4 regions of the Isoalcanivorax pacificus W11-5 genome follow, and region 1 is predicted to be linked to each of the others. Evidence: predicted binding sites of a transcription regulator. Region 1 holds the regulator's gene; each other region holds the start of a gene.
What was found. The regulator PhoB, encoded in region 1, activates phosphate uptake and scavenging genes when phosphate is short. The targets are predictions, from matches to a motif close to TGTCATANNNNTGTCANA.
Positions count from the first base shown of each region.

Region 1 (4,193 bases):
TCATCGCCGCCGGTCTCAATACTGGCTGACACGAACTTAACCCGCTTCCTCCACACTCTGCGCCGGCGCCAGCCGGTGCGGCGGGAAATGACAGGTAAAGGTGCTGCCCTTGCCCGGCTGGCTCTGGATTTCCAGCCGCGCGTTGTGGCGGATCAGTACGTGCTTGACGATCGCCAGGCCCAGGCCGGTGCCGCCGGTCTGGGTGACGCGGCTGGAGTCCGGGCGGTAGAAGCGTTCGGTCAGGCGCGGGATATGGCGCGGGTCGATGCCGACGCCGTTGTCATGCACGCTCAGGTGGCCGCCCCGGTCATCTTCCCACCAGCGGATTTCGATGCGACCGTTTTGCGGGGTGTACTTCACCGCGTTGGTGATCAGGTTGCCGAACGCACTTTGCAGCTCTGCCGGGTCGCCGAACACAGTGGCGCTCGGGTCCACTTCCAGGTGCAACTCGTGGTTTTTTTCCGGGTCGGTGGCCTGGCCATCCTGGCGCAGGCGGCGCAGCATCGGCGCAATCTGCACGCGCTGGTTGTGCTTGTCGGCCTCGGTGCCTTCCAGGCGCGCGAGCAGCAGCAGATCGTTGATCAGGGCCTCCATGCGCTGGCTCTGCTGGTTCATCTGCAGCAGTGCGCGGTGCACGCGTTTCTGCTCTGGCGGCATGGTATCGATCAGGGTTTCCAGGTAGCCCTTGAGCACGGTCAGCGGTGTTTTCAGCTCGTGGCTGACGTTGGCGACGAAGTCCTTGCGCATCTGTTCCAGGTTGTGCAGCCGTGTCACATCGCGCACCAGCACCAGCCATTCGCCGGCACCGAAGCGGGTGATGGTGTATTCCAGCTGCACGTTGTCATCCAGCGGCGATGGCAGATCGATGGGCTGTTCGAAATTGCCGGCCTGCAGATAGGTGACAAAGCGCGGGTCGCGGACCAGGTTGGTGAACGTCTGGCGGCGGTCCTGCGGGGCGCGGAAACCGAGCAGGCGTTCGGCGGCCAGGTTCCAGTATTCCAGCCGGCCGCGTTTGTCGACCACGACCACCGCGTCGCGCAATGCGGTAACGGAGCTTTCCGCGCGGCTGATCAATTGCTGCAGGTCATCGCGTGCTGCGTATTCCTTGCGCAGCATGCGGTAGATGGCGTCGAACAGTTCGCCCCAGGCGCCGGTGCCCTCCGGGGGTTCCCAGTCGTCGGGGTAACGCATGATCCAGCGATGGAAACGCACCAGCTGGCCGAAGGAATAACCGATGTAGGCAATCGGCAACAGCGCCGCCGGCCACAGGGTGCCAAGATACCAGGACAGCGCAAAGCCGATCACCAGCAGCAGGGCGATACGGCGCAGTTCGGTGTTCGCAGTAAAATTCAAGCCGGTTTCTCCACCATCGGCACGCGCTACGTTGTCCGGTGACCCAGGCAGGTCATCCGGTCAGCGCAGTGTACCCTGCCGCCACGGCGTGCGTCAGGCGACGCGCGGGGTCTTGATGGAGAAGCGGTACCCGGTGCCGCGCACGGTCTGGATGAACCGGTCGAAATCATACGGCGACAGGGCCTTGCGCAGGCGGCGGATGTGGACGTCGATGGTGCGGTCTTCCACGTACACGTTGGCACCCCACACCTGGTCCAGCAGCTGCGTGCGGGAGTAGGCGCGTTCCTGGTGGCTCATGAAGAATTCCAGCAGGCGGTATTCGGTCGGGCCCATGTCCACCGGGTCGCCGTTGGCGGTGATGCGGTGGCTGACCGGGTCCAGGCACAGGCCTTCCACTTCGATGGCTTTCTCGGCGCCACCGGCAGACGTGCGGCGCAGCACGGCCTTGATGCGCGAGATCAGTTCGCGGGTGGAAAACGGCTTGGTGATGTAGTCATCCGCGCCGACGTCCAGGCCCTGGATCTTGTTGTCCTCTTCGCTCTTGGCGGTGAGCATGATGATCGGAATTTCCGAGGTGCCCTCGTCGCGCTTGAGGCGGCGGGCCAGTTCGATGCCGCTCACCGAGGGCAGCATCCAGTCGAGCAGCACCAGCTCCGGGCGTGCATCGACAATGATCTCGTGAGCCTGCTGGGCGTTTTCCGCTTCCAGCACTTCAAAGTCGGCCAGCTCCAGCGCCACCGCGACCATCTCGCGGATCGCCGGCTCGTCGTCAACAATCAGGATCTTGTGTTTGCTCATGGCGGTCAGTTTTTTCGCTAATGGTTTAGGGTGCCCATTAGATGGCCGTTTAGTGACAAGAATATGACACCGCCACCGCTGTCAACAGCAGGCCGACGGCCCCGCCAGCGTGAAACCCCGCAAATGGCGTGGTTTGGGAGATATGAGCGGCCGCAGTGTAAAAATTTTTACATTTCTGTCGGCCGGTCACGGTGATTCAGCGCAGCAGGTATTGCAGCCACAGGCCCGCGAAGATAGCCAGGCCCACCCACTGGTTATTGAGGAAGGCGCGGAAGCAGGCCGCCGGTTCGCGGTCACGGATCAGCCACTGCTGGTAGACGAACAGCACAGCGGCGACGGCCAGCCCCAGGTGCCAGGGCCAGCCGAAATCCAGGCCGCGGCCGAGCAGCCACAGTGGCCACAGTGTCAGGGCCTGCAGCACACCGATGATCAGCCGGTCGGCGTCACCGAACAGAATGGCGGTGCTCTTGATGCCGATCTTGAGGTCGTCCTCGCGGTCGCACATGGCGTACTGGGTGTCGTAGGCCACGGTCCACACCACCTTGGCGGTGAAGATCAGCCAGGCCGCCGCCGGCAGGCTGCCCGTCTCGGCCGCAAACGCCATCGGGATGGCCCAGCCAAAGGCGGCGCCGAGAAACAGTTGCGGCAGGAAGGTGAAGCGCTTCATGAAGGGGTACAGGATCGCCAGCCCGGCGCCGCCAAAAGAAAGATAGAAGGTGAAGCGGTTCAGCGGGATCAACAGCAACAGCGCCAGCACCAGCAGGCCGGCGAACAGCAGCAGCGCCTGTTTCGCGCTCAGGGCGCCGGTGGCCAGTGGCCGCTCGCGGGTGCGGGCCACGCTGCCGTCGAAATCACGGTCGGCAAAGTCGTTGATCACACAGCCGGCGGCGCGCATCACCCAGACGCCGGCAATAAACACCAGGATCACGGTCAGGCTCGGCGTGCCGTCGCCGGCCACCCAGACCGCCCAGAGCGTGGGCCAGAGCAGCAGCAAGGCGCCGATCGGGCGATCCAGGCGCATCAGCTGAATCCAGGGCCAGAGAGCGGGGTAGCGGGTCTGTATCGCAGCAAGCATCAGCGGTCTGCCTTGTCCGTGAAAGGCGTCATCATAGCGCCGATGGACACGGGCTTCAGCGCCGGTGATGGGAGGGCATGCCACCGGCGACGTCTGGCCGTGCCCACAGCGCCGGCAGGAAGAATTCCGCCACCAGACAGGGCTGGCCACGTTTCTCGAACAGCGACTCGCGCCCCCAGACCGGACCGTGTAGGCCGGGCACCGGCAGGCGGGCGCCATCGAGGCAGGTGACCCAGACGGCGCGCCGCGTGGCCTGCGGCGGCTTGAACAGCTCCAGGCCCAGTGAGCGGCGGGCCATATGACCGAGCACCCGGTTGGCGCCGCGCAGCGAGCGCAGTGGCAGCATGCTGCGCGCAAAGACCACCGGTTCGCCATCGAGCGTCAGCAACACTTCACGCAGTAGCGCATGCTGGCGCGGGCGCTGGCCGGCCAGGCGCAGTTCGGTGGCGGTGGGCCGGGTAATCAGTTGGCGCAGCGGCTGCACGGCGAAGCGGCCATGCTGGCGCAGGCGGCGGGTCAGGGAGCCGCTGTCGGCGATCCAGTCACCGATCACCGGGGGCAGGGGCTGGCGTCCAAGGGGTTGCCAGTGGCACTGTGCAGGCAGGATGGGACTGGGGTAAAACGGCTGCTTCACGGAAGAGGCTCCGGCCGGCTGGAGGATGCCGCGCGCACTATGCGCCAGGGTCCCGGTCTTGGCAAGAAACCGGCGGCGCATCAGGGTGGGTCATATGTTGCCAGAGGCGAATGGCATTGTGGCCCCGATGTCATTGATTTTTCATATGGGCGCCGCTAGTTTAGGCGCCTTCGCGGGTCACCCGGCTGCCTTCGCCGGCCGGTGACTTAGCCCCGGATAAGCGTGAGGAAAGATCATGAGAAAGTGGGAATGCGTAGTGTGCGGCTTCATTTATGACGAAGCCGAGGGCCTGCCGGACGAAGGCATTGCGCCGGGCACCGCCTGGGACGACGT
Region 1 is NZ_CP004387.1:3,954,368-3,958,560, reverse strand. Features, by position in the region: gene phoR (phosphate regulon sensor histidine kinase PhoR) at 37-1,353, opposite strand; gene phoB (phosphate regulon transcriptional regulator PhoB) at 1,447-2,151, opposite strand; gene ubiA (4-hydroxybenzoate octaprenyltransferase) at 2,348-3,226, opposite strand; gene S7S_RS17800 (chorismate--pyruvate lyase family protein) at 3,282-3,860, opposite strand; gene rd (rubredoxin) at 4,096-4,193, shown strand, end outside.

Region 2 (4,193 bases), 2.0 Mb from region 1:
GCACTGGCCGGGGGGAAGCTGTCGCTGGGTTGGCGCTATCGCCTCGAACAGGTACGGCAGCCTGATGCCTTTGACCAGGATGCGGTGGCCAACACATTGCGCACCCGGCTTGGCTACCGCTCCGGCGAATGGGCAGGCTGGCGCTTGCAGGCGGAGTTCGATCAGGTTGCCTGGCTGTTCGATGACCGTTTCAACAGCACCCGCAACGGCCAGAGTACCTTCCCGACGGTGGCTGATCCGAAGGGCGCTGATCTCAACCAGTTTGCGTTGCATTGGCAACCGGATGAACAGCTGGCGCTGACGCTCGGGCGGCAGCGGCTGCAACTGGATAACCAGCGCTTTGTCGGCGCGGTGGGCTGGCGCCAGAACGAACAGACATTCGATGCGGTGAGCCTGCGTTACCGGATGCCGGCGGCACTCACCTGGCACTACGCCTGGCTGGGGCACATCCGGCGCGTGTTCGGCCCGGAAGAGGGCGCGCCACCTGCCGTACTCGACAGCAACAGCCATCTGCTGAATGCGCGCCTGCTGGCCGGGCCGGTGACGCTGGTCGGCTATGGTTATGCGCTGGCCTTCGACAATGCACCGGCGCTGTCGAGCCTGACCGCCGGCCTGCGGGCGCAGGCCTCCCCGGTGTCGGGCGACTGGCGTTTTCCGCTGACAGCGGAGGCGGCGCGCCAGCGCGATCACGACGACAACCCGCAACGCTACCGCGCCGATTACCTGCTGCTGGAAGCGGGTGCCGGCTGGCGCGGCTATCTGTTGACGCTTGGCCAGGAGCGGCTGGGCGCCGACCGGGATGCCGGTGTGGCGTTGCAGACCCCGCTGGCGACCTTGCACGCGTTTCAGGGCTTCACCGATGTGTTCCTGACGACGCCACCGGCGGGCCTGGTGGATCAGTATGTGCGCGTTGCAGTGCCCACCGGGGCGGTGCAGTGGACGCTCGGCGCGCACCGCTTTGAGGCGGCCACGGGCGACGCGGCGTATGGCCGCGAGTGGAATCTGTCCGCCGGCTGGCAGGCGCGTGACTGGCTGCATCTGCTGGTGAAGGCGGCTGACTACCAGGCGCGTGAATTTTCCGTCGATACGCGCAAATTATGGCTGCAGGCCACGCTGAATTTCTGATCGCTGCGTACGGCGTCATGGCTTTGTAAATTCGTCGGCAGCCGTCGCTGAATGTGGCGCAGCATTTGCAGTGCTTCAGGTCATGCTGGCCAATGACGGCCGCAGGAAAACTGACGGGAGGACAGGGATGCGCGACAACGACATGACGTCCGATGTGATCAGTGGCTGGCAGGACATCTGTAGCGTGACCGATATCGTGCTCGATGGCGGTATTGCCGTGCAGGTGAACGGCCAGCCGGTGGCGGTCTTTCACACCGTGGATGGCTTTTTTGCGGTCAGCAACCGTGACCCGTTTTCCCAGCGCAATGTGCTCTGGCAAGGTCGCGTTGGCGAAATTCGCGGCAAGCTGGTGGTGGCGGTGCCGGGCAGCGACCGGCATTTCTGCCTGCGCACCGGCATCTGCCTGGAGGACATGACGCAGGCGTTATCAACCTGGCCGGTCACCGTCCGCGACGGGCGGCTGCTGGTGTCGCGGCACGCCCGCGCAGCCTGATAGCCGGTGGCTCAATAGCGCGGTGGCGCCAGCGGCTGCGAGGCCGGCGGATGCTCACAGCCGGCCTGGCAGCGCCAGTCCGGTGCCAGGCCAAAGCGCAGCGTGCTGGTGGTGATGGTGCTGCTGCCGCTGAACACGAACATCACCGCCCAGATACCCTGCAGCGCGATCAGCACGCCGGGATGCCACAGGCCGGCGAGTCCAGCGCCGAGGTCTGCAGCCATGCCGGTATGCATCGGCAGCGCGAGGGTAATGCCGATGCCCCAGCCACAGGCAATCAGGGCCATCACCTGGTAGGCAGAGATCTGTTTGCTGCCGCCGCGATAATCGGCGCGGAGTGTTTCCGAATACAGCCGCCAGAGCTGGCTGCCCACCAGCGCAATGCCGAACGCCAGTTCAAACTGCTGATGGAAAAACAGTATTGCGCAGGCAATGGCGAGCAGGGTGTACAGCGAGCAGGTGATCGCCTGGATCGGGATCACGGCACGGCCTTCCATGCCGCCGGCAAAGGCGATTTTCTTGGTTTCCCCTTCAAACACCTGGGCGTAGCGCTGTGCCAGTGCGCGCAGTGTGGCAGGGCTTTCATCCACCGCCTTGCCGTAACAGCAACCGAAACTGATGCAGGCCAGCCGCCCGACGCCTTCGCCGATCACGTAGGCAATGGCCATGGCGGCCAGCATCGGCAACACCGGCAACGAGGTGCCAAACCATGCCTGGGCGCGTGTATCCAGCCACCAGAGCAGGATCGGCGCCACGATGATGCCGACGAAGCTGGCGCCACCGACGGTGAAACCGTGGCGGTTTTTTTCCACCACCACGGCGATCAGCTTTGCGGCCGGCAGGCACAGCGCGAGCACCACCACGGTGAGCAACAGGGTCAGGCCGAGGTCGGCGCCCACCGCCGAGGTCAGCAGGATGAAGGTCGCCACCGCGATGGCGCCGGCACAGGCGGTAAAGAAACCGTAAAAGGTCAGGTTGCGGCCACGCCAGTGGCCCTGCGCGTCGCGGCCCAGCGGCAGCACCGCGATAAACTGCCAGCGCGCGCGGGGCAGGATGCGAAACAGCCATTGGTAAAGCAGGGCGAATGCGGCGCCGATACAGAGCAGGAACAGATCGGCCAGTGCGGTCTGCGTCATGAGTCACCTCCGTCAAAGCCGTGTGATGCTGCGCAGAGCGTCGCCGCTGCCGCCGTCGCTTTGGTGACAGGCCGGTGAAGTGTTTATGACAGGCGTCAGCCGGGCAGTTGCTGGCGTAGTTACTGTAGCGCCTGGCACGGCTGGGCATGGCGATGACCGAGTTCGATCCATGAATCCAGCATCAGTCGTGTCTGTGGCGCCAGTTTGCGAAAATGCTGGGCGAGAAACGGCGCCAGCGGCATCGGGCTGAACACCGGCAGCAGCCGGGTCAGCGCATGCAGCAACAGGCCACGGGGCAGCGGGCGGCCAACGCCGTGATCCAGATAATGCGCACTGATACGCAGGGCTTCATCGGCACCGCGTGCCGCCAGACCAAGTTGTGCGGATCGCCGCAGCGCCTGCAACGACCAGTCGCAGTGCTCCAGCGCCGCCGCCGATGGAGTCAGCAAGGCGTTCACACGCGCGGCGAGCCAGGGCAGGTCGCGGCTGGTCAGTGCCGGCAGGCCACCGGCGCGCAACAGCCGGGCCAGGTCGCGCCCGGCCGGACAACGCTGCACCACCGCGCCGGTGGCCGGCAGGTACCAGGCGGTGCCGGCGGGCAGGTCGGTAAAGGGCTGTGGCGTACGGAATGCAGAAAAGGTCACCATGCCCTGCAGAATCGGGCCTGCGTAGTACTGGCGCAGGCGCGTGCGATCACGCACGTCCGGGGTCCAGCTCACTACCTGGGTGGCGTTGCCCAGCGCCTGCAGCTGTTCGCCGAGCCAGCCATCCAGCAATGCCTGCGAGGGCAGGCAAAGCCAGAACTGGTCCGGGCGCCGGGGCAGTTCTTTCAGGTGGGTCACGCTGGGCAGGTGCACTGTCACGCTCTCTGGCGCGTGACGCCGGCGCAGGCGGTGCAGGGCGTGTGCATGTGGCGGGCTGCCGGGACGGCGCAGCAGCACTGGCTGCACGCCGGCCCGTTGCAAATGGGTGGCGAACACGGTGGCGGTGGCGCCCTGGCCGGCAATCAGGATATGACGTGGCCGCATAGCATGCGTTCTCGATGGCCGGTGCGGGACGCCCCCGGGTTATTATTTTTCCCGGTATAGTGTTGTAGCTTTTGTGACAGCGCCAGCATTCTCTGCCGAGTGGTGCTTTCAGGGTGGGGTTGGCGGATAAGCCGTAAACAGGCGTGCGTAAACTGTGCACGTCGTCAGGGGAAGGAAGACAGCATGGAACGGGTGGATACGCTGGTGATCGGCAGCGGTTTTGGCGGTGCCGTGATGGCGCTGCGGCTGGCCGAGAAGGGGGCGAAGGTGGTGGTGCTGGAGCGCGGACGACGCTGGGCACCGTCGGATTATCCCAGTGTCAGTGGCCGGCACTGGCTGTGGGATGAAGACGAACCGGAAAAGCAGAACGGCTGGATTGATTTCCGCTATTTCGGCGATATGAGCGTGGCG
Region 2 is NZ_CP004387.1:1,962,374-1,966,566, forward strand. Features, by position in the region: gene S7S_RS08815 (alginate export family protein) at 1-1,125, shown strand, start outside; gene nirD (nitrite reductase small subunit NirD) at 1,253-1,618, shown strand; gene S7S_RS08825 (prolipoprotein diacylglyceryl transferase family protein) at 1,630-2,754, opposite strand; gene S7S_RS08830 (ketopantoate reductase family protein) at 2,874-3,782, opposite strand; gene S7S_RS08835 (GMC oxidoreductase) at 3,966-4,193, shown strand, end outside.
Region 2: S7S_RS08825 (prolipoprotein diacylglyceryl transferase family protein) is a predicted target of PhoB. The motif match lies at 2,828-2,845, and genes of this name have one in related genera.

Region 3 (4,193 bases), 1.9 Mb from region 1:
TTTGTCCAGGGACACGCAGGGCTTCCTTTTCGCAGTAGTCCGGCACGGCGGCGGCGCCCGCCGCCAGCGAGGATCATACGGTATCCGGGCGGTTGCGTCGTGCCGGCACCGGTCACCGCTGGCAACAAAAAAAAGCCGCATCCGCTTGAATTCGGGGCACAAGACCACAAAATCACTGTCAGAATTCCCCGGCGCGGGTGGCGACCCCATCCGCCCTGCCCCGTGACTATCTTGGAGAGTCTCAGCACATGATGCGCATAGCCCTGTTCCTGCTCACCAACATCGCCGTGCTGGCGGTGGCCAGCGTCGTTCTCAGCCTGCTTGGCGTGAATTCGATTCTGGCGCAGAACGGCGTCGACCTGGATCTGCAGGCCCTGCTGATCTTCAGTGCCGTGTTCGGCTTCGCCGGCTCGCTGATTTCCCTGTTCATGTCCAAGTGGATGGCGAAACGTGCGGCCCGCGTCCAGGTCATCGACCAGCCCCGCACCCAGGCCGAACAGTGGCTGGTGACCACCGTACGCGAGCTGTCCACCAAGGCCGGCATCGGCATGCCGGAGGTGGGTATCTTCCCGGCCCAGCAATCCAACGCCTTTGCCACGGGCTGGAACCGCAATGCCTCACTGGTCGCGGTGTCCGAAGGCATGCTGCAGCGTTTCAGCCGCGACGAAATCCGTGCCGTGCTGGCGCACGAGATCGGCCACGTCGCCAATGGCGACATGGTCACCCTGACACTGGTCCAGGGCGTGGTGAACACCTTCGTGATCTTCTTCTCGCGGGTGATCGGCCATGTGGTCGACCGGGTGGTGTTCAAGACCGAGCGCGGCTACGGGCCGGGCTACTACATCGTGTCCATCGTCGCGCAGATCCTGCTCGGCTTCCTGGCCACCGCCATCGTCATGTGGTTCTCGCGCTTCCGCGAATACCGGGCCGACGCGGCCGGCGCGCAACTGGCCAATCGCCAGAGCATGATCTCCGCGCTGGAACACCTGAAAGCGGAGAGCGGCGTGCCGGACCAGATGCCGGAATCACTGACCGCGTTCGGCATCAACATGGGCCTGCGCCAGGGGCTGAAATCCCTGTTCCATTCGCACCCGCCGCTGGACGACCGTATCGCCGCGCTGCGCGAGCAGCGGCACGGTTGATGCATATGAAAAGGGGAAAGGGCGCCGCTGGCGCCCTTTTCATTCTCCGCTCAGGGCTCGGCCCCGACCGGGTACAACACCTGATCCTCATAACCGCTGACCACGGGCATCCAGCCGGCCAGTGCCCGATCCAGCGCAGCATCGCCGGTATCCACCTGTAACGGCCGCCCCCGCAACGACGCCAGCTTGAGTCGCGTGGCAAGAACATGGAAATGGTCACGTCCGAGCCGGCGGATCACCGCCGGGCTGAACTGCTGGTTGCCGCGCCCGAACAGATGCCCCTGGCCGCCGATCACGGTGATCACCGCACGTGCCGGCGCATCGCCAATCAACGCCAGAATCTCCGTCGCCGTCACATCCGCCGCCACTCGCTCGCCGTTTCTGACCACATCCACGCCCAGCAGCGTATTCGGCAGGCCAAGTTGTGTCATCACCTCGGCCACCGTGGAGCCGGAGCCCATCAGATACCAGGTATCCGGTTCAAGCTGCCCGGCCATCCAGGCCGCCAGTTCCGTGACCTGCATATCCTCGGTTTCACGCCCGCCGCATTTCACCTGCTGCAGCAGACGGCTGTTGTCCGGCACCCGCAGTGTGCCGTAGTAACGTGCCCTGACGATGCCATCGCGGAACGCCTGCTCATCAATATCCCGCACTTCGCCGTCGGTCAGCCCCACCAGCTCGCCGCGCACCAGCGCTCCGAGCAGGCTGCCGGCCGCCTCCGGGTTCACGGCATAGACGCCGGAGTGCATCTTGCAGCCGGCCGGGATCCCCAGCACCGGCAGCCCGGTGCCAAGCGTGTCGTACACATCGCGGGCCGTGCCGTCCCCGCCGGCGAACAGCAGCACGTCGATGCCCTCCGCCGCCAGTGTCCGGACCGCCTCCCGGGTGTCCGGCGGGGTGCTCGGTGAGGACGGCTGGCCCAGCACCTGCGCCGGCACCCCTGCCTCCGCCGCCCAGCGCTCGCCCATCTCGCCACCCCAGGTCAGCAGCCGTACCGGCACGCCACTGTCGCGCAGTGCCGCCAGCGCCCGCACCGCACGCGGCCCGGCCTGTGGCACGGCACCCCGGGACAGCGCCTCGGCCACGGTGTCCGCGCCATCACTGCCCTTGAGTGCCACAGCGCCGCCCAGACCTGCGAGCGGGTTGACCAGCAGCCCGATGCACAGTGGCCGGGGTACCTGTTCTGACATCACCCTGCCTCCTCGGCCGCTACCGGCAAAGCCGCTGTTTTTTGCATAAGAGAGCTACGAAATGCAGTGTTTTTTTCATGAAAGAGTCATATCCGGAAACAATACTTACCTTGGCTGGCAGGCAGCGGACGCGGTAGCGTAGAGGCTGTATCGGTCGCTGACCTGGCCGATCATTTTGACACGCAACCATCAAGGCAGGTGAACCATGAACCGGAAAACCGACACCCAGGCCACACCAGATTGGGAAAAGGATTTCAATGGTGCCGCCCTGATCGATGCACAGGGACGCGAAATCCCGATCACGGAAGATATGGTACAGCAGGCTTGTGCGCATCTGGAGCGCGCCTGGCACTACCCGGCTACTGCGACACAACAACGCCAAGCCGGCTGAGCACGGTCTGCCACACCGGTGCCACCGCGCCGGTGACCCGCAGACCCGCTGTTTCATGACGTACCCGGTACGTCTTTCTTAACTGATCGAAATTCGTGCCCCGCGTGACATCCGTCAGCGGCACCCACGTTTCCCGAGACCCACCCTCCGGCGGCAGGCCCATGGCCTCGCGCAGTAGCCGGTGGTCCTCTTCCGGCCGGTAGGCCGTGCGCAACAGCGCCAGCAGGTCCGCCATGGATGCCACCGGCGCTTCCCACGTCCGGACGGGCGCCTGTTGCGGCATCGCACGTGAGGCATCCACACCCAGCCACTGGCCGAGCGCCCGGTACAACATCCAGGTCCCCCGCACCTTGCCCTCGACACTGTAGCCGGCGATATGCGGCGAACCACGCCACACCGCAGCCAGCAGCGCCGGCGGCACCTGCGGCTCCTGCTCCCACACATCCAGCACCGTCACCGGCCCCTGCCCGGCTTCAAGCCGCGCCAGCAGGGCCCGGTTATCGATCACTGGCCCCCGGCAGGTGTTGATCAGCAATTGCGCGGGGGTCAGCGCTGCCAGCCGGGCGGCATCCAGCAGATGGTGTGTCGGGTGCGGGCCGGCGGTGGTCAATGGCACATGCAGGCTGATCACATCGCAGGCCAGCACCTGTTCAAGTGTCCCGAGCGGCACCGCCGTCTGCGCGCCGGCCTCCACCTGCGGCGGGTCGCTGGCCACCACCGTACAGCCCACTGCCTCCAGCAGGCCGGCCACACTGCGCCCCACATTGCCCAGCCCGACGAGGCCGACGCGCAAACGCTGCAGTGCGCGGCCATTGTCCAGCGCCCAGGCCAGTACCGCCTGCAACACATATTCCGCCACCGCCATCGCATTGCAGCCCGGCGCGTGGGCAAAGCGGATGCCGGCCCGCGCCAGATAATCCAGGTCCACATGATCGGTGCCAATCGTGGCCGAGCCGACAAACCGCACCGACGTGCCGGCCAGCAGCGCTTCGTCCACCCGCGTCACCGAGCGCACCAGCAGCACCTGTGCCCCGGTCAGTGCAGCACGCGGCAGCGGCCGGCCGGGCACGGTGCGCACCTCGCCCAACCCGCTGAACAGTTCCAGCGCAGGCATGTTTTCATCAGCAATGATGGTCGGCACGTTCGTCACAATATTCCTCCGGCGGCAGCGCCGGCCATGATACCGCCCCCGGCAAAAAAGACACCGCTTCGGCATGATCCGGCGATAGCAAGCCCCGATGTTGGCCGCAACGCCCGCCACCGGAAGAAAAGCCTGCACCCACCGGACTTGATTTAAGTCTTTCTTCTCAGTTACAAAGAGGCTTCCGCGACGCAATCGGGGTGGAGACTGCGACGTGGCTCAGATATCAGGAAATAGGTCGTCTCTCGCGGCCAGTGATACATACATAAAAACAGCCTCAGGCCATAACAATGAAAATCCGACACGTACTCATGGTCCTCGCGGCCATG
Region 3 is NZ_CP004387.1:1,667,664-1,671,856, reverse strand. Features, by position in the region: gene S7S_RS07535 (site-specific recombinase) at 1-15, opposite strand, end outside; gene htpX (protease HtpX) at 249-1,142, shown strand; gene S7S_RS07525 (ATP-NAD kinase family protein) at 1,193-2,332, opposite strand; gene S7S_RS07520 (PA1571 family protein) at 2,538-2,723, shown strand; gene S7S_RS07515 (4-phosphoerythronate dehydrogenase) at 2,692-3,873, opposite strand; gene S7S_RS07510 (hypothetical protein) at 4,155-4,193, shown strand, end outside.
Region 3: S7S_RS07525 (ATP-NAD kinase family protein) is a predicted target of PhoB. The motif match lies at 2,406-2,423, and genes of this name have one in related genera.

Region 4 (4,193 bases), 1.7 Mb from region 1:
GCGGCCCCTTTTACGTTCCAGATACGCCAAAAATATCTGTGCAAAAACAAGATGTAATGGCAATATGCCATGGTCCGATGGCAGTCTGCCTGCCTTGGCAAGACTGCCACGGACGGGTATTACTGACAGCCGGTCCGTGACGGCAGTACCTGTACCGCTATACAGTTGATGAATGCCTGTTTATATAATTACTCAAGGTAACAGCGTGTTCACCTCGCATCCCTGAACCTGATGTCAAAACAGAATAACGGACGTGCAGTCCGGTTCAGCGTAAAAACAGGTGAGTCAGTGAACAATTGAAAACACAGAATAAATAAAAGCTACATTTCAAAATAAGGGTCATGGTCGCATGAACTCAATTACAGACCTGAGCATATTTGTGGGCGTGGTCAAAGCGGGCACGATCTCCGGCGCGGGACGTCGCCTGGGACTGTCGCCGGCATCGATCAGCAAGCGCCTGGCCCGCCTCGAAGAAGAGATCGGGGTACGGCTGCTCAATCGCAGTTCGCGTGCGATGAGCCTGACCGAAGAAGGCAAGATCCTCTATCACAAGCTGCTGGTGATTCTGGACGATCTTGAAGAAGCCACCTCCTCCGTCTCGCGCGCCGGTGACAACGCCAAAGGCACATTGAAGGTCGCCTCCACCGTTGGCCTGGGCAAAAGCCGTATCGCTTCCCTGATCGCCGAATTTTCGCGCAACAATCCTGAGCTGGTGGTGCAGCTCTATCTCGGCGACAAGCAGATCGATTTCATCCGTGAAGGCTTTGATGTGGCCATCGCCATTGGCCAGCCCTCGGATTCCACCATGATCGCCAAGCGGCTGCTGAAGAATCGTTGCTTTGTCTGCGCGTCCCCAGAGTACCTGGAAGGCCGCTCGCCGATCCGCAAGCCGTCCGACCTGAAAAAGCACGAGTGTCTGATCCTGGATTCCTATGGCTCGTTTCGTGATCTCTGGCCACTGTGCGGCCCGAACCACCGGGAAATGGTGCGCGTCACGGGCAGCCTGATCACGGACAACAGCGAGACGCTGCGCAACTGGGTCCTGTCCGGCTACGGCATTGCCATCAAGAGCGAATGGGACGTCAAGAACGAACTGCGCACCGGCAAGCTGGTGACGTTGCTCGAGGGCTATACCGTACCCAACATGGATTTCTACATCATCTACGGCAGCCGCAAAAATCTCCCGGCCAAGACCCGCAACTTCGTCAAGTTCATCGAAGAACGTATTCATCAGGCCTGAGTGGCGTGGCCGCTGCCACGCAACACAGGCCGCTCTTTCCTCCGGGCCCCGCCCGACCTTCTGTGTATCTGCCACCCTTCGCCGGCCTCCCTGCAGGCTCACCCATCGCATCATGAGCTGTTATTGGCTAATGTGCCATCGGCGAATGACACATTAATGGAAAACAAAAACGGCGCATCTGTTTTCATCCGGCAACAGGGACCTCGTTCTCAACCTGGCAAAATGAAACAATTTCTCCCGTTTTATTTCATCGGTTGCCCATTGCTTTTATTCAATGAAACGCTAATCTTTTGGCATGAGACGAAAGACAGCTTTTCTTGAATTTCTGTTTTCATGTGTTCACTGATTGGCTAATCTAGCGCGCACTTGTTCACGGGACATGACAAGCCAAAACAAATTTGCGGTATGGTTTACTGCGCTACAACAATCGCGGAACGTCCGGTGACGCTAGCACACAACATCGGAAACCATGCCTGAAGAATGGCCCGGAGATGATCAAGAGGCAGCCCGCCCGACTTGCCTGTGAAGGCAAAAAAGCGGGAAAAAGCCGGATAGCGCGATAAATGGCGAGATAAATAGCCAGATAAAATGGTGCGCCATATTAGAAGCACATCCAGGATGCGGAACCCTGTTCCGGCAAATTCATCCCCATGATGTCTTCATGAAAGTGCGCTCTGAATATGAATGTGAATGCCCTGATGCGTTACCGATAACATCGCTGGTACATGGCGAACAATGGCAACATAACAGAAGCATTCAGCAGCAACGCACAAGAACACGATGAATTATTTGAGAATAAATAGCATTTACAAAATGGCCATTGTCGACCGGTCCAATACAAAGCGACCTAAAGGCTGGCATCCGGTGGCTGTTTTCACCGAATAGCTTTGCAACTTCTGCCTAAGCTGCTCTTTTCCTGATATTTGATGTTACATTGCATCAGACCCGCCCCCCGGCGGGCTTTTTTTTGGGAGCAGGAAAATGCGCCGTCTGGCGAAAAGGCCACCTCCTCTCCCTGAAACACCCGCCCCAACTCTCTTCTTCTCGTAGCTTGTAGCTTGTAACGCCGCCACGCGCCCTCTGGACGGAATGTCACACCCTCGTCATAGTAGCGCCTGACACTGTCCCTGATGACGATCCCTATGCCCTCTGTTACCTCTGCTGTCCCGGCCATGGTCGGCCACCGCGGCGCTCGCGGTGAGGCCCCTGAAAACACCCTGGCCGGCTTCCTGCTGGCCGTCGAGGCCGGCGTCAAGGCCATCGAACTTGATGTACGCATGTCTGCTGACGGTCAGTTGATCGTGCTGCATGATTCCCATGTGGACCGCACCACCTGGCACTCCGGCAAGGCACGGCAGTTTACCCAGTCGGAGCTGGGCCTGCTGGACGCGCGCCGCAACACGCCGGGCTGGCATAGCCCTGTGGGCATCCCGACGCTGGCCGAGGTGGTGGACCATTGCCCGGACTGGATGGGTTTCCAGTTCGAAGTAAAAGGTGGGGATGACCGACGCTATCAGAATCGCCTGGCCCACAATCTGCGGCGGCTGATCCACGAGCGGGGCATGCATGACCGGGTCGTGGTCACGTCCAGTGACACCGGCTTTTTGCGCATGATGGGCACCCAGGCGCCAGACGTGATGCGCGGCTACGTGTGCGAGTACCGCTACCTGCAACCGACCCGGCGCACTGCGGCGCTGGGTTGCCGCTGGCTGATCGCCCACTACAGCCTGGTCACCCCCCGGCTGATGGAGCGTGCGCGCCGGCGCGGCCTGCATGTCTCGGTGTGGACGGTGAACGATCTGAACGAAGCGGAACGCCTGGCCTCACTGGGCGTGGACAGCATCATCACGGATTTCCCGACCAGTTTCATGGCCCATTTCAGCAGCCGCGAAGCCCGGCGCGCCCGGCAATGAACCGCCGGATCAGGCCTGTTGTTCCTGCTTTGACAGCGCCAGAAAGGCACGAATCTCGGCCTCGCGGGCCGTGGCATCGCGGTAACCCAGCTCGATCAGCCGCCGGCAGAATCCTGGCTGGAACAGCAGGTAACTGACCGCCGCTGCGCCCGGCGACCGGGTGCCGCCGGACCCACGCAGCATGAAGCGCAGCGCGCGCGGCAGTTCGTGCAGGTGCGCAGCGGCGATCTCGTCAATCGGCTCCGACGGATAGATTTTCAGCACCTCCACCTGCTTCAGCCCGATGCCTTCGCGCTGGCGCACGGCTTCCGGAATCGCCGCCACAGTACCGTTGATGCGCTCAAGCCGCTCCACATCCCCTTCCAGCGTGTCCACGAACACACTGTTGAGTACATGGCCCAGCACCTGCGCCATCGAAGGATAGGCCTGTAACTGGCGCTGGTGCCCGGCCGAGGTATTGCCGGATACACCGATCACCAGCACCCGGGTTGCCCCGAGGTGCAGCGCCGGGCTGATCGGCGCCAGTTGCCGCACGGCGCCGTCACCGTAATAGTGGTCCTCGACTTTTTGTGCGGGAAACAGGATCGGGATCGCCGAGGACGCCAGCAGGTGCGGTAAGGCAATCCGGGTACGCTTGCCTTTGCGACGTGCGCGCGTCCATTCCTCCAGGTCATCCCGCCCCTGGAAGAAAGCGACCGACTCACCGTTGGCGTAGGACGACGCAGTGATCGACAGCGCGTCCAGTTCACCGCGCCGGATGGATTGCTCAATGCGCTGGAAATTGATCACCAGCGACAACAGCCGCTCCAGCGGCCGGCTGTCCAGCAACGCGCTGTTCACCGGTGTGGCGCCAGTCAGATAAGCCGGCAACGCCCAGCGCAATAATGATTTGACGAAGGACCAGACTTCCGTGCGGTAGACCTGCTCGGCGGTCAGATTGCTCCAGACCCGCTCCAGGCCACGCACCGCCATGCGGAAGTTGCTGGCATGCACCGCCAGCGCCGCAGCATTGATGGCGCCGGCAGAAGTCCCACAGATGA
Region 4 is NZ_CP004387.1:2,230,122-2,234,314, forward strand. Features, by position in the region: gene S7S_RS10115 (LysR family transcriptional regulator) at 350-1,240, shown strand; gene S7S_RS10120 (glycerophosphodiester phosphodiesterase) at 2,371-3,153, shown strand; gene S7S_RS10125 (patatin-like phospholipase family protein) at 3,163-4,193, opposite strand, start outside.
Region 4: S7S_RS10120 (glycerophosphodiester phosphodiesterase) is a predicted target of PhoB. The motif match lies at 2,331-2,348, and genes of this name have one in related genera.